DNA from 3 places in the Luteibacter sp. GL_149 genome. Region 3 is predicted to be linked to each of the others. Evidence: predicted binding sites of a transcription regulator. Region 3 holds the regulator's gene; each other region holds the start of a gene.
What was found. The regulator FliA, encoded in region 3, starts transcription of late flagellar genes. The targets are predictions, from matches to a motif close to TAAAGTTTNNCNNNCNNNGGCCGATAA.
Positions count from the first base shown of each region.

Region 1: a site for FliA is predicted at 1,706-1,732, ahead of AC3IR3_RS08885 (GGDEF domain-containing protein). Genes of this name have one in related genera too.
Region 2: a site for FliA is predicted at 2,356-2,382, ahead of AC3IR3_RS14465 (STAS domain-containing protein). Genes of this name have one in related genera too.

Region 1 covers NZ_CM174395.1:1,938,564-1,943,096, forward strand. The annotation lists gene AC3IR3_RS08880 (IMPACT family protein) at 1-172, opposite strand, end outside; gene AC3IR3_RS08885 (GGDEF domain-containing protein) at 176-1,672, opposite strand; gene AC3IR3_RS08890 (nuclear transport factor 2 family protein) at 1,908-2,294, shown strand; gene AC3IR3_RS08895 (LytR/AlgR family response regulator transcription factor) at 2,316-3,098, opposite strand; gene AC3IR3_RS08900 (sensor histidine kinase) at 3,098-4,177, opposite strand; gene AC3IR3_RS08905 (DUF2306 domain-containing protein) at 4,217-4,533, opposite strand, start outside.
Region 2 covers NZ_CM174395.1:3,272,793-3,277,325, forward strand. The annotation lists gene AC3IR3_RS14455 (chemotaxis protein CheA) at 1-1,585, opposite strand, end outside; gene AC3IR3_RS14460 (response regulator) at 1,614-1,976, opposite strand; gene AC3IR3_RS14465 (STAS domain-containing protein) at 1,985-2,302, opposite strand; gene queA (tRNA preQ1(34) S-adenosylmethionine ribosyltransferase-isomerase QueA) at 3,037-4,119, opposite strand; gene AC3IR3_RS14475 (hypothetical protein) at 4,137-4,533, opposite strand, start outside.
Region 3 covers NZ_CM174395.1:3,483,837-3,488,369, reverse strand. The annotation lists gene flhF (flagellar biosynthesis GTPase FlhF) at 1-728, shown strand, start outside; gene AC3IR3_RS15340 (MinD/ParA family ATP-binding protein) at 797-1,672, shown strand; gene AC3IR3_RS15335 (RNA polymerase sigma factor FliA) at 1,669-2,400, shown strand; gene cheY (chemotaxis response regulator CheY) at 2,465-2,863, shown strand; gene AC3IR3_RS15325 (protein phosphatase CheZ) at 2,872-3,516, shown strand; gene AC3IR3_RS15320 (chemotaxis protein CheA) at 3,524-4,533, shown strand, end outside.

The DNA of each region.
Region 1 (4,533 bases), 1.5 Mb from region 3:
CGATGCGGTAGCCCCAGCAGTTGTGCGTCGCGGATGGATCGCCCACGCGGGCAACGAAGGCCAGGGCCTCGGCCGGATCGTCCACGGGTGCGGCGTGGGCGAGGAAACGGCTCTTGCGTATATCTTCCTCATACCGGCATGGCCCGGCGAGGGTGCTCAGCGGTTCGCTCATCGATCAGACATCGAACGACGCGGTGTCCCGGGAGCGCTCGTCGTCGAAACCTCCCGTCCGGTTCCTGCCGCTATGTTTCGCCCGGTACAGTGCGTGGTCCGCGGCATTCAGCAGATCCAGCGGGCCTCCCGTCGCGTGCGGCTGAAGCGTCGCCACGCCGACGCTGACCGTTACCACGCCAAAGGGGCTCAGCGGATGGGCGATGCGTTTACTTTCGACCTGCGCGCGGAGATTGTCGGCCAGCGCGACGGCCTCGGAAAGGCGCGTCGCCGGCGCAATGACCGCGAATTCCTCGCCGCCGTAGCGGGCGATAAAGTCGCCTGCGCGCAGTCCGCGTGCGGTCAGCGCTTCCGCGATGGCGCGAAGGCAATCGTCGCCGGCAAGATGTCCGTAGCGGTCGTTGTATTCCTTGAAGAAGTCGACATCGATCATCAGTAGCCCGATGGGTTCGCGCTGACCCGGGCGATGCCATTCGCGCAACAACCGCTCGTCCAGGGCGCGACGATTTGCCAGGCCCGTCAGGCTATCGGTGAATACCAGGCCTTCCAGTGCGTCGCGGCGTTGCGACAGCCGGTGCTCTTCTTCCACCAGGTCGACCTGTGCGAGCGTGCTGCGCATGCCGATGCCCACCACCGCGGCGATGGCGCCACCGATACCCAGCGGCGCGTAGTGCGGAATCACCATCAGACCCAGTCCAAGCACGCTCATGGCCAGGAAGGTGGGGCTGGCGCTCTGTACAAAGCGGACGAGGTAGATAGGGGGATGCCAGTGGCGCTGCGGTGGCCGTTTCACGGCGGCGACGGTCAGGGCGAGGAAGGGCAGGTCGAGCAGAGCATCCCAGGCCGAGCCGAAATCCGGATGCTCGCCCAGCGCTACGTAGTGGTTGTAGTAGAAACCGACGAAGGCGTAGGTCACGAAAAACGCGACCACTCCGCGAAAGAAATAATGATCGTCGGCGCGATCGGTGGCGATGTAACGCAGCAGGGCCGCGAGGCCCAGGCAGGCGTTCTCGATATCCAGCATGCGCACGATGGCAACCACTTCCTGCCGGCCTATCGCACCCTCCACCGACACGATGGAAAACGTATGCACGTAAAACAGCACGCCAAGCAGGGATGCCAGGACAAGGTCGATGGCCAGTGCCCATTTTTTACGGGCGGCGACCGGTGCCGACGATACGGCGATCAGCACCGGCAATACGTAAAGGATGTAAAAGAACATGCTGTCGCCAGGCGCGGGATTGGTGTTGTCCAGCACATAGTTCTGGCGTGCGCCGAGCGACATGCCGATGCCCCAGAGCAGCAGGCTACCCACCAGCAACAGCCAGCGCCGGTCTGGGGGCGTGCCCGAACGGCGATAAGCGTATAGCGAGGAAGCGACGGCCACGCTGGCTACGAGAAAGAACGCCGTATAGGAAATGCCCATGCCGACATCGGGGAACAAGGTCATTGCCACGATGTGGGCCACGACGAGGGCCGCCGTGGCAAAGACAGCTTTCATGGCGCCCCTCCATCGACTGACCACGCATTCTCCTTATCGGCCGGGTTAGCGCGAAGTTGAGTCATGGTACGGCGGCAGGGGAGGCGGGCATAGCTGTCTCGTTGCGGGCTTCCATAGATGCGGTCTCAGAGGCGCTCACCGTGTCACTCCGGATTAATTACCGCTAACGTAAATTTCGCGCTCCACTCGCATCGAACGATGCGAGCGACCGAATCAATCCATGGAGATACACATCGTGACGATCCTTCAACAGGAGTCGAACAGGAAGTTAGTGACGGACGTCATGCGGAAGGTTTTCGTCGAGCGGGACGTGGCACACATCGATCGCTGGTTCAGCCCGGCCTACGTTCAGCACAATCCGGCCATCCCCGACGGAAGGGACGCCATCGCGAAACTCGTCGCCGCATTGCCTGCCGAATTTTCATATGAGATGGGAATGAGCATTGCCGAGGGCGATCTGGTGATGGTTCACGGACGATACGTCGGCTGGGAATCCACGCCGACGATCGCGGTGGACATCTTCCGTGTCGAGAATGGCGTGCTCGTCGAACACTGGGATGTCATGCAGATGGAAGTTCCGGCTGGCGAGACCCGCAGCGGGAATGCGATGTTCGGACGCTGATGCCCGTCGAGCGGAACACTCTCACATCGTCCGGAACAGATGCAGGTAGCTCCGGCTGACAGGCAATATTTCACGACGGCCTTTCAGATGAATACCGGCGGTTTCGTTGTCGCCGCGGGTGACATGACTGATGGCCCGGAGATTGACCACGACCGACCGGTGCACCTGCGCGAACTGCGCCGGATCGAGCTGCCCGATCAGTTCCTTCAGTGCGGTGCCGATCACCGCTTCTTCGGGCTGACGGGTCTCGCCGCGCCAGGCGATCAATGTGTATTTCGCATCCGAGCGCAGGTAGTCGATATCGTCCACCGGGATCATGCGCAGGGTCTGTCCGACCTGCGCACGAATCCAGCGTAGCGGTGCTGGCGCCGCGCCTCGCTGCAACTGCGCGGCGAGCTGTTGCAGCAGCGCTTCGGTGTTCGGCGCCGGCTGCTTTGCCTGCAGGCGTTCCTTGAGGCGTGCCACCGTTTCGATCAGGCGCGCCGGTTCCACGGGCTTCACCAGATAATCGAGTACCCCTTCGGCAAAGGCTTGCACAGCGTAGTGATCGTAGGCGGTGACGAACACCAGATGCGCGCGACGACCGATATGGTGCGCGGCTTCCATACCGGACAAACCTGGCATGTGCACGTCGAGAAAACAGATGTCGGGACGTCGTGCCTCGAACTGGCCGATCGCTTCGCGGCCATTGCGCGCCCGCGCGATCACGTCCAGTTCGGGCCAGACCTGCCCCAGCTGGCGCGCCAGGGCATCGCGCAGCAGCGGCTCGTCGTCGGCAATCAGGGCGGTCGGGTGGGGGTGCATCAGGTGGCGATTCCCCGGGCCGGGAGATCCAGTTCGGCACATGCACCGCACGGTAGCTGCGCGCTCACGCGCAGTTGCGCCGCGGCGCCGAAACTCAGTTGAATGCGTTCGCGCAACATCGCGAGGCCGGTGCCCAGTCCGATGCCGGATGGCTGCAAGCCGACACCAGTATCGCTGACCCGCACCATGCAGCGATCGCCGCGCCGCTGCACATGGACATCGATGTGTCCGCCTTCTTCGCTGGGATCGATGCCGTGACCCACCGCGTTTTCCACCAGGGTCAACAGCGTCATCGGCGGACAGTGCAACGCCAGGGCCGCCTCGTCGACGTGCAGCGCGAAGGTCAGACGATCGGGCATGCGCATGTGCATCAGTTCGAGATATGCCTGGACCAGCTGCAATTCCTGCCCGAACGTCGTGGTCGACTCGTGCAGTCGCGGCACGGCCGCACGCAGATAGGCGATCAGGCTGTCCAACACGGCGGAGGCTTGCGGCGATCCGGTATCGACCAGGGCCTGCACGTTAGCCAGCGTGTTGAACAGGAAGTGCGGCGCAACCTGCGCCTGCAACAGATGCAGGCGCGCATCCAGCGCCTGGCGTTCGAGTTCGCTGCGTTCGAGATCGAAGGATAGGACCTGGTGCCGCGCCAGCGCATCCTTCTGCCGTACCAGCGCCGCCAACGCTATCCATGGCGTCAGCAACAGGGCGAGGATGCCCATGATCACGCAGCCGTTCAGACGTTCCAGATCCTGCCAGAACGGTGGCGAACCATCGTTGACGAGCAGGTAGAGCGCATAGATGCCAAGGGGAATGGCGAGCGCCACGGCGGATACCTGCAAGGTCCAGCGGGCGAGCCATGCGGGCAACCGCTTCGGCCATTGCTCGAACAATCCGAACGCCAGCAGCGCAAGCAAGCCAAGCGTGACCGTCAGGCCCAGCAGCGACAGCGGTCCCGTTGGCCAGCTGAAAGCAAAGGGGAGGCCGAGAGCGAGCGATGCGGATAGCGTGAATACCACGCGGCGCCAACCCAGCAGCAACGCCAGGCCATGCGGCTTTGCAGGAACGGCGGAAAGAGACATGGCGTGAGAATAATCCAGAAAGGCCGTTACAGCGGCCCGTTAAGTTCGCAGGTGCGGTAGCCACATGATGAGGAAGGCGGCACCGATGCCGACCGTCATCAGCAACGTCAGGATGCCAAGACCGGCCGCCATGGCCAGCTGACCGCGTGGATCGCGGCGATCCTGTGCGCGGAAATAAAGTTCCAGCACACCCAGAGGCAATGCGAACTGCGCGAATCCCAGAAAGCTCAAAAAAGGCCCCGTGAAGGATTCCGGATCGAAACCGACAGGCCCCTGGTTCGCCACGATCCAGAACATCAGGCCAACCCGGAAGAACCAGACCCCGCTTACCGCGAGAAAGAGTCGCAACGCCCAGC
Region 2 (4,533 bases), 210 kb from region 3:
CGACGGCCGCGGTCAGACCATCGATGATTGCGAGGGTCAGCGGGAGCGTGATCGTGAAGGTGGTGCCCTTGCCCTGCACGCTGGAAATGGCAACGGCGCCGCCCAGGTCCATGACGTTGCGGCGAACGACGTCCATGCCCACGCCCCGGCCGGAAAGGTCGGTAGTCGCGGCAGCGGTCGAGAAGCCGGCTTCGAAGATGAGTTCGGCGACCGCGTCGTCGCTCATGCCCTCGCCGCTGGCGACGATGCCGCGCTGGATCGCCTTGTCCACGATCGCTTCGCGATTCAGACCCGCGCCGTCGTCGCCCACTTGCACAACGATGGAGCCGCCACGATGAAAGGCCTCCAGTCGCAGGGTGCCGACCTCGGACTTGCCCGAGGCCGAACGCTTCGCCGGTATTTCCAGGCCATGGTCGATCGCGTTGCGCACCAGATGCACGAGAGGATCGCCGATTTTCTCCAGCACGGTTTTGTCCAGCTCGGTCGTCTCGCCGCGAAGGTCGAGATTCACCTTCTTGTCGAGCTTCTGGGCCAGGTCGCGGACGAGGCGTGGGAAGCGGTTGAACACGGTGCTGATGGGCAGCATGCGAATGCTCATCACGCTTTCCTGCAACTCGCGCGAATGTCGCGTCAGCTGGGCCAGGCCGTGACGGAGCAATTCGAGCTGCGAGGCATCCACACCGTCGGCGAACTGGGTGAGCATCGACTGGGTGATGATCAGTTCGCCGACGAGGTTGATGAGGGTGTCGATCTTTTCGATACCGACGCGGACGGAGCTGGATTCGCTATTCGCCGCCGACTCGCGCGTGGTGCGCGGCGCGGCGCCCGGAGCGGCCACGGCAACCGCGACGGGTGCGGGCTCGGCTTTCACCGCGACGCGGGGCACGATGCTCAGTTCGCAATCGCCGTCGACCCAGTCGAACACACCTTCGACAGCCGATTTCTTCGCGGGCGCGGCCAGATAGAGCGTCCACGCAAGGTAGGCCGTCTCGGCGTCCATCGCGTCGAGTGCCGGCAGCTTGCCCGCATCGCACGTGACGCTGAGCGGACCCAGTGCCTCCAGTTCGCGGAACATGCGCGCCGGATCGTTGCCGGTCTTCAGCAGATAGTCGAACGGGCGGAAGACGATATCCCACCCTTCGACATCGCTTGCCGCGACCGCCTCGGCAACGGCGGCCACGGGCGCGGCCGTACCGCCGGAAACCATCGCCGACAACGCTGCCAGCAAGTCCTGGCTTTCGACCGTGGCGACCGGTTCGCCGTTCATCGAACGGGCGAGCATGTCGCGCACGGTGTCGCCCGAACGCAGCAGCAGCTCGACGATGGCCTTGTCCATGGGACGACGACCGCTACGCACCTCGTCGAGCAGCGACTCGGCGACATGGGTGAAAGCGGCGACGTCGGCAAAACCGAACGTGGCCGCGCCGCCCTTGATGGAGTGTGCGGCGCGAAACACGGTATGAACCAGCTCGGGGTCGTCCGAACCTTCGTCCAGTGCGAGCAGCGCCGCCTCCATGGCATCGAGACCGTCGAGGCTCTCCTCGAAGAAAGCCTTGTGGAACTGCGCCAGATCGACTTTGGACATGGGTACGGCCCTGTGTATCTTTGTTTTATCAGCCGAGAACGCGGCCGACGGTCGCCAGCAACTGGTCGGGGTCGAACGGCTTGACCAGCCAGCCCGTCGCACCGGCCGCTTTGCCTTCCATCTTCTTTTCGGGGTTGGATTCGGTGGTCAGCATGAGGATCGGCACGCCGCGGTATTCCGCCATCGCGCGCATTTCGCGGACCATCGAGATCCCGTCCATGACGGGCATGTTCACGTCGGCCAGCACCAGATCGAACTTCTGGCCACGCGCCGTATCGAGGGCCGCCTGGCCGTTGTCCGCCTCTTCGACCTCGTGACCGGCGCCACGCAGGGTGAAGGCGACCATGCTGCGCATGGAAGCCGAATCGTCAACCGCAAGAATCTTAGCCATCGTCCACCTCAGTTCACGCCGGCGCGAGCCGGCAGTTCAATCAATTCATGAAGGCCCAGCGTGGCCGCGCCCTTGTGCAGGGAATCGCTGGCGGCAAGCCAGACCGGCGCCAGATCGCGCGCGCGCGCGTCGCGGGAAAAGGCGGCCAGAAGCTGGAGACCGGCCGTATCCACCTGGGTGACGCCCGTACCATCGATCTGCGTGGGCTTACCCGAGGCCAGGGCGGTCAGGAGGATGTCGCGCAGCGCGGGAGCCGCGCCAATACGCAGGTCGGCGTCGAGCACAACGGCCGCGGGCGCCTTGTCACCGGATGTTTTCTTCGCCATGAGCCCCGATCCCGTACACCCCACGCGTCATCGCGAAGGGTTGTTCGGTGGGCTTATCGGCGGGGATCCCCGAATCTTTAGGTTCTTCACGCATGGTCGGGGCGGGCTCGGCTTCGCCATCGCTTTTGCGCTGGGACGCTTCGCGAAGAGCCGTCGGCCACCGCCCTCGACGCTCCGTCTCCACCGTCGCTCGGGAAGGGATAGCCGCTGCGCGGCTGGTGTTCTATGGCTGCGCCCCGTCGCGCCCGCGCGGCGGGCGGGGGTTTTCGATTCGGCTCCTGCCTCAGCGAAAACGGCGGACCGTCCTGGTCCGCCCCCTTCGGGCCTTTTCCGCCCGCCGCGCTCGGTTCCGCAAGTCGCGTCGAGGGCGGTGGCCGACGGCTCTTCCGGGGGTTGCGGTTGCGTGGGGGAAAGCAGCGCGTGACGCGTGACCCGTCATGGCCGCATCCGGTCCCGTCCCGTCACCTGCTTAGCTCGTGCTCTGCCCACAACAAACCGCAGTCGACGGTGCCGTGGCCGGGTTGGCCCTTGGGGCCGCCTTAGCCGAGGGCCGCGATCACCCACTGACGGAGCGAAAATGGGGTTACGGCCCGCTCCCGCAGGGACGGCGCCGAAGGCCCCAAGGGCCAACCCGGTCGCGGCTTCCACGACGCACAAGTGTAAGACGGCTGTCCTCGACCGAAGCTCGACAAGACACCTCAAGCCGCCCCCGCTAATGCGTCAAGAGCCAATCTTCAGGCGGAAAGGGGACGCCGGGGCAGGATCAGCATCGCGTCGCCATAGGAGAAAAAGCGATAGCGCTCGGCCACGGCGAAGCGATAGGCGTCGAGGATGGCTTCCTTTCCCGCCAGCGCCGAGACGAGCATCAGCAGCGTCGACTGCGGCAGGTGGAAGTTCGTCACCAGGCCGTCGACGCTGGTGATGCGGTAGCCGGGGAAGATGAAAATCTGGGTTTCGCCGGCGAACGGGCGGAGAACGCCGTCGACCGTCGCGCTTTCCAGGGCGCGGACGACCGTGGTGCCGACGGCAATGACCCGCCCACCGGCCGCTCGCGTGGCACGGATCTGCTCGACCAGCCCGACGCCCACGTTCAGCCATTCCCTGTGCATGACGTGATCGCGGACATCGTCCGCCCGCATCGGCTGGAAGGTACCGGCCCCGACGTGCAGCGTCACGTACCCCATGTCGACGCCCAGGGCACGGATGCGTTCCAGCAGGGATTCGTCGAAGTGCAGACCGGCCGTCGGCGCCGCGACGGCACCTGGCTCGCGCGCGAACACCGTCTGGTAACGCTCGGTGTCGCTCTGGTCGGGGCTACGTTCGATATACGGCGGCAAAGGCATTTCGCCCAACCGCAGCAGGACTTTCTCCAGCGGCTCCTCGGTTTCGAAGCGAAGCATGAAGAACTCGCCATCGCGGCCCAGGACGGTCGCGATACTGCCGTCGGCCAGCACGATGCGTCCGCCGGCTTTCGGCTTCTTGCTGACGCCAAGCTGGGCACGGGCCTCGTGGGTACCCGTCACGCGCTCGATCAGTATCTCGACGGCACCGCCCGATTCCTTGTGCCCGTAAAGACGAGCCGGCAAGACGCGGGTGTCGTTGAATACCAGCAGGTCGCCAGGCTGCAACAGATCCGGCAAGTCGCGGAACAACCGGTTCTCACGCGTGCCCGTCGCGACATCGAGCAGCAGCAACCGGCTCCCCGAGCGCTCGGCCAGGGGAACCTGGGCGATCAGTTCGGGCGGCAGGTCGAAATCGAAGTCGGACTTTTTCACAGAGAAACCGGGGAAACGAACGGGGGCGGCATTATCGCTCATGCCGCCCCTTCACGCCCTCAGACCTCGCGGCGGCGACGCCTGATCGCAAAGCCGGCAAGACCCACGATCGCCGCGAAACCGGCGATCTCGTAAGGCAGATAGTGACGGATCGCATGCTTCACCGCCGCGATGCGCTGCGCCCGAAGCAGCTTGCGGGCGCCGTCGAAGTCCGGCTCTTCGCAGGTCCGGCCGAAATCGTCGGCCCATTCCACATAGGGACCCTGTTTCACATAACGGTTGTACAGCGCCTCGATGCGCTTGCTGCGTTCGTTGGGTACCGGCATCCCGGCGTCGTCCGACATGTAGAAGCCGCCGGGACCGTCCTCCATCCAGCCGGTCGCTTTGCAAAGGACGGCCGCGAACGCCTGGGAGCGCGGCGGCAGCCTATCCGCCGCCAGCGACGCCTGATCCACC
Region 3 (4,533 bases):
GTTATCTGCCGCTGGGCGTACTGAGCCGCAGCATCCGCACGACCGGACGCGAACTGAATACGGTCGGCGGCGGCATTACCGCGCTGGTCGGTACGACCGGCGTCGGCAAGACGACCACGATCGCCAAACTCGCGGCACGCGCCGTTCTGCGCCACGGTGCGGCCAACGTCGCTCTGATCAGCGCGGACCAGTACCGCATCGGTGCCGGCGCACAGCTCGAACATTACGGGCGCCTCCTCGGCGTTCGCGTGTTCAATGCCCACGACGCTACCAGTCTGCGCAACGTGCTCATCCAGTTGCGCGGACGTCACACCGTACTGGTCGACACCGCCGGTATGGCGGGGACGGACCCGAAGCTGCAGCAACAGTTCGAAACGCTGCGCGCGTCGTCCGACGTGCGCGTGTGCCTGGTACTGGCGGCGAACGCCCAGTCCCAGTCGCTGGACAGTGCCATTCGCGCCTATGCACCCATTGCTCCACAGACAGCCATCCTGACCAAGCTCGACGAAGCCCCGCTATTAGGTGGTGCATTGTCGGCGCTGATCCGGCATGGTCTGTCGCTCGACTACACCACGGACGGTCAGCGCGTACCCGAGGACATCGCCGTAGCCGACTCGCGCAAGCTGGTCTGCCACGCGGCGCAACTCCTCAAGAATCGTAACGACGAACCCGACGCCGCCGTGCTAGCCGATCGTTTTGGCTTCCCGGTTCCGGCGACGACGGTCTGACCCCGGAGTCCATCGAAGTGAACCAGGCATCTGGACTCGAATCCCTAATGGCGGTAGCGAGCCCTTTCATGACCACACCCGTGACCACTAGCCAGGCAGCCGGTATCAACTGGCTCGCCGAGCGCAAACCATGCCGCAGCATCGCCGTCGCGGGTGGCAAGGGTGGCGTGGGTAAGACAACCGTCGCCGTCAACCTGGCGATGGCCCTGTCCATGGGCGGTCGCGATGTCGTATTGCTCGATGCCGACCTCGGTATGGCCAATATCGACGTATTGCTTGGCCTGCAGCCGACCCGCCACCTCGGGCATATGCTCGATGGGGCGTGCACGATCGAGGAACTGATACTCCAGGCGCCGCATGGTCTGAAGGTCATTCCCGCCACGTCCGGCGCGCGCCGCATGGCGCAGTTGCCAAACATCGAACACGCCGCGGTCATCCGCGCGTTCGACGAATATGCCGTTCCCCCCGAGTTCCTGATCGTCGATACCGCCGCGGGCATCTCCGACAGCGTGTCGATGTTCGCCGCGGCCTCCGATGAGGTGGTGGTCGTCGTCTGCGACGAGCCGGCGTCGCTTACCGATGCTTACGCCTTGATCAAGGTCCTGAGCCGCGAGTTCGGCGTGGGCCGTTTCCGGGTCGTGGCCAACATGGTCCGCCACGCCCAGGAGGGGCGGCAGCTATTCGAGAAGTTGTCGCGCGTTACCGGCCGTTTCCTCGACGTTTCGTTGGATTTCATGGGTATGGTCCCGCACGACGAGTATCTGCGCCAGGCGATTCGTCGCCAGGCCGCGGTCGTCGAAGCGTGGCCGAGCAGTCGATCGGCGGTCGGATTCAAGAATCTGGCACGTGCGGTCGATACATGGGGTGAACCCGAACCCCGGGCACAGGGTCGGATCGGCTTTTTCGCCGATCGGGCCTCCATGGGGGGAGGGCTGCCGTTGTGAGCGTTGCGACCGAATACCTGGAAGTCACGCGAATCCCGGCGGATCAACTGGTGCGTATCCACGCGCCGCTGGTCCGGCGTATCGCCTATCACCTGATGGGCCGTCTGCCGGCAAGCGTCGACGTGGGCGACCTCATTCAGGCCGGCATGATCGGACTGCTTGAGGCCGCGCGAAATTATTCGCCGACTCGCGCGGCCAGCTTCGAGACCTATGCGGGTATCCGCATCCGGGGCGCGATGCTGGACGAACTGCGCAAGACGGACTGGACGCCGCGCTCCGTGCATCGAAAGTTGCGCGAAGTCGCGGAGGTAACACGACAGATCGAAAATGAAACGGGTGGCGATGCCGAAGACGCAGAGGTAATGAAGCGTCTCGGAATCGACGCTCTCGAGTACAACCAGATTCTGGCCGACGCGGCAAGCGCGCGACTGCTGAGCCTTTCCGCCCCCGAGGGCGACGAAGGCGCGGCGATCGACGTGGCCGACCCGGACGCCCAGGGTCCGGAAGGATTGTTCGAGGAAGCGGGCATGCGCGAAGCGCTGGTCGCGGCGATCGACGGTCTGCCCGAACGCGAGAAGCTGGTGATGTCGCTGTACTACGAGGAAGAACTGAATCTCAAGGAAGTAGGCGCGGTCCTGGGAGTCAGTGAATCGCGGGTATGCCAGATCCATGGGCAGGCCCTGATCCGGCTTCGTGCGCGTATGACGGGATGGAACGCAAGAACGTGATGGCGCCGCTTCGTCGGCGACGTCGGAATCAACAGTAAACGCGCGGTCAAGGCGGAGTAGCGTTTTGGACAAGAACATGAAGATCCTCGTGGTGGACGATTTTTCCACCATGCGACGTATCGTCAGGAACCTCCTGGTCGAGCTCGGTTTCACCAACGGGCTCATCCATGAAGCCGAAGACGGCACCGCGGCGCTCGTGTCGCTGCGTGCGCAGGCGTTCGACCTGGTCGTCACCGACTGGAACATGCCGAACATGACCGGCATCGATCTGCTTCGCGCCATTCGCGCGGACGCCAAGCTGAAGTCGATCCCCGTGCTGATGGTTACCGCGGAGAACAACCGCGACCAGATCATCGCGGCGGCTCAGAGCGGCGTGAACGGATACGTGGTGAAGCCTTTCACGGCCGTCACGCTCAAAGAAAAACTCGACAAGATTTTCGAACGCCTCGCGGCGGCCGGCTAAGGGACATCATGAACATCTCGCTTAACGCCGACCACGAAGTCGTCCCCGAACTGCGTGAGCTTCTCGACGCCGACGACCGTGCCGCCTTCGAGAAGGCACTCGATCGTCTGCTGCGCAGCCGCGAGCAGCACCTGTTCCACGCGCTTGGTTGCCTTGCGCGCGATCTGCACGATTCCGTGCGCCGTCTTGCCGCCGATGTCTCCGGCGATGGTGTGCCGGGCAGCATGGGCGACGCACGCAAGCATCTTCGCGATGTGCTGGAAATGAGCGCGCAGGCCGCCCACAGCACGCTCGATTTCAGCGAAAAGCTGCGTCCTCAGGCACAGGCGCTTGCCACGCAGGCGGACGAGCTGCTCGTGCTGGAAACCTCCGATCCCGCGTTCGGCATCAATGCCACGGCGCTCGCCGTGCGTGTCGGCGACTTCGCGCAGAACTGCGATATCGGCCTTGGAGAACTGGTCGAAGCCCAGTCGTGGCAGGACATCTCGGGTCAGCGCGTTGCCCAGGTGGAGCAGTTCATGGGCAAGGTCGAATCGTCGCTGCTGGAACTGGTTCGCCTGACCGGCTCGCTGGCCGGCAGCAACGCGCCGCCTGTGGCGGACAAGGTCAGCCAGGACGAAGTGGATCGTCTCCTCAGCGAATTCGGATTCTGAGACCGGCATGAGTGTCGAGCTCGACAATGAGTTGCTCAACGTTTTCCTGATCGAGGCCAGGGAACTGCTCGAGACGCTGGGCGAGCAACTGGTCGACCTGGAGGCCTCGCCGGGCGACAGCGAGCTGCTGAATGCCGTTTTCCGCGCGTTCCACACCGTCAAGGGCGGTGCGGGCTTCCTTGGCCTGAACGCCATGGTCGGCCTGTGCCATCGCGCGGAAGATCTTCTGAACGAAGCCCGCAACGGTGCGGTGATGCTCAACGCGGCGTATATGGACGCGTTGCTCGAATCGCTCGATCTCCTCAACGATATGATGCGCGCGGCCGATGCCGGCGCGGATTCGCAACCGGCGCCCGACGCGTTGCTGGCGCGCCTCCTGATTCCCGGGCGCACCACCTCGGCCGAGCCCGTCGCGCTGACCCTGTCGGCGCCGTCCGCCAGGCCATCGGCCGGTCGCGATGCGATCGAAGACGAGTTCGAGGCCATGCTCGACGCCGCGCGCGGCGAGCATGCACCGGCATCGGCGCCGTCCGGACCTATCGACGACGACGAGTTCGAAGCACTGCTGGATTCGCTTTACGGCAGCGGCAATGCGCCCGGCGCGTCGGTCGAGGTGGATGTCGTTCCCGCTGTCATTCCCCCCGTCACACCCGTCGTTTCTTCCGTTGGCGATGTTATCGGCGACGACGAGTTCGAAGCGTTGCTGGATGCCTTGCATGGACAGGGCAAAGCGCCCGGTCTTGTCGAAACACCCGCACCCGCACCCGCACCCGTTGTCGCTGAAGCGACAGCACCCGTGTCCGCGCAAGCGCCCGTCGCGAAGCCAGCCGCCGAGAAACGCACGGCATCGAACGCCGACACCACGGTCCGCGTCGATACATTCCGTCTCGATAGTCTCGTCAATGCGGCGGGCGAGCTCGTGCTTGTGCGTAATCGCCTGACCAGCCTCGCATCGCAAGGTGTCGAGGGACCGATGGAACGTGCCGTCGGCGAACTGCAGCGGGTCGCCGAAGATTT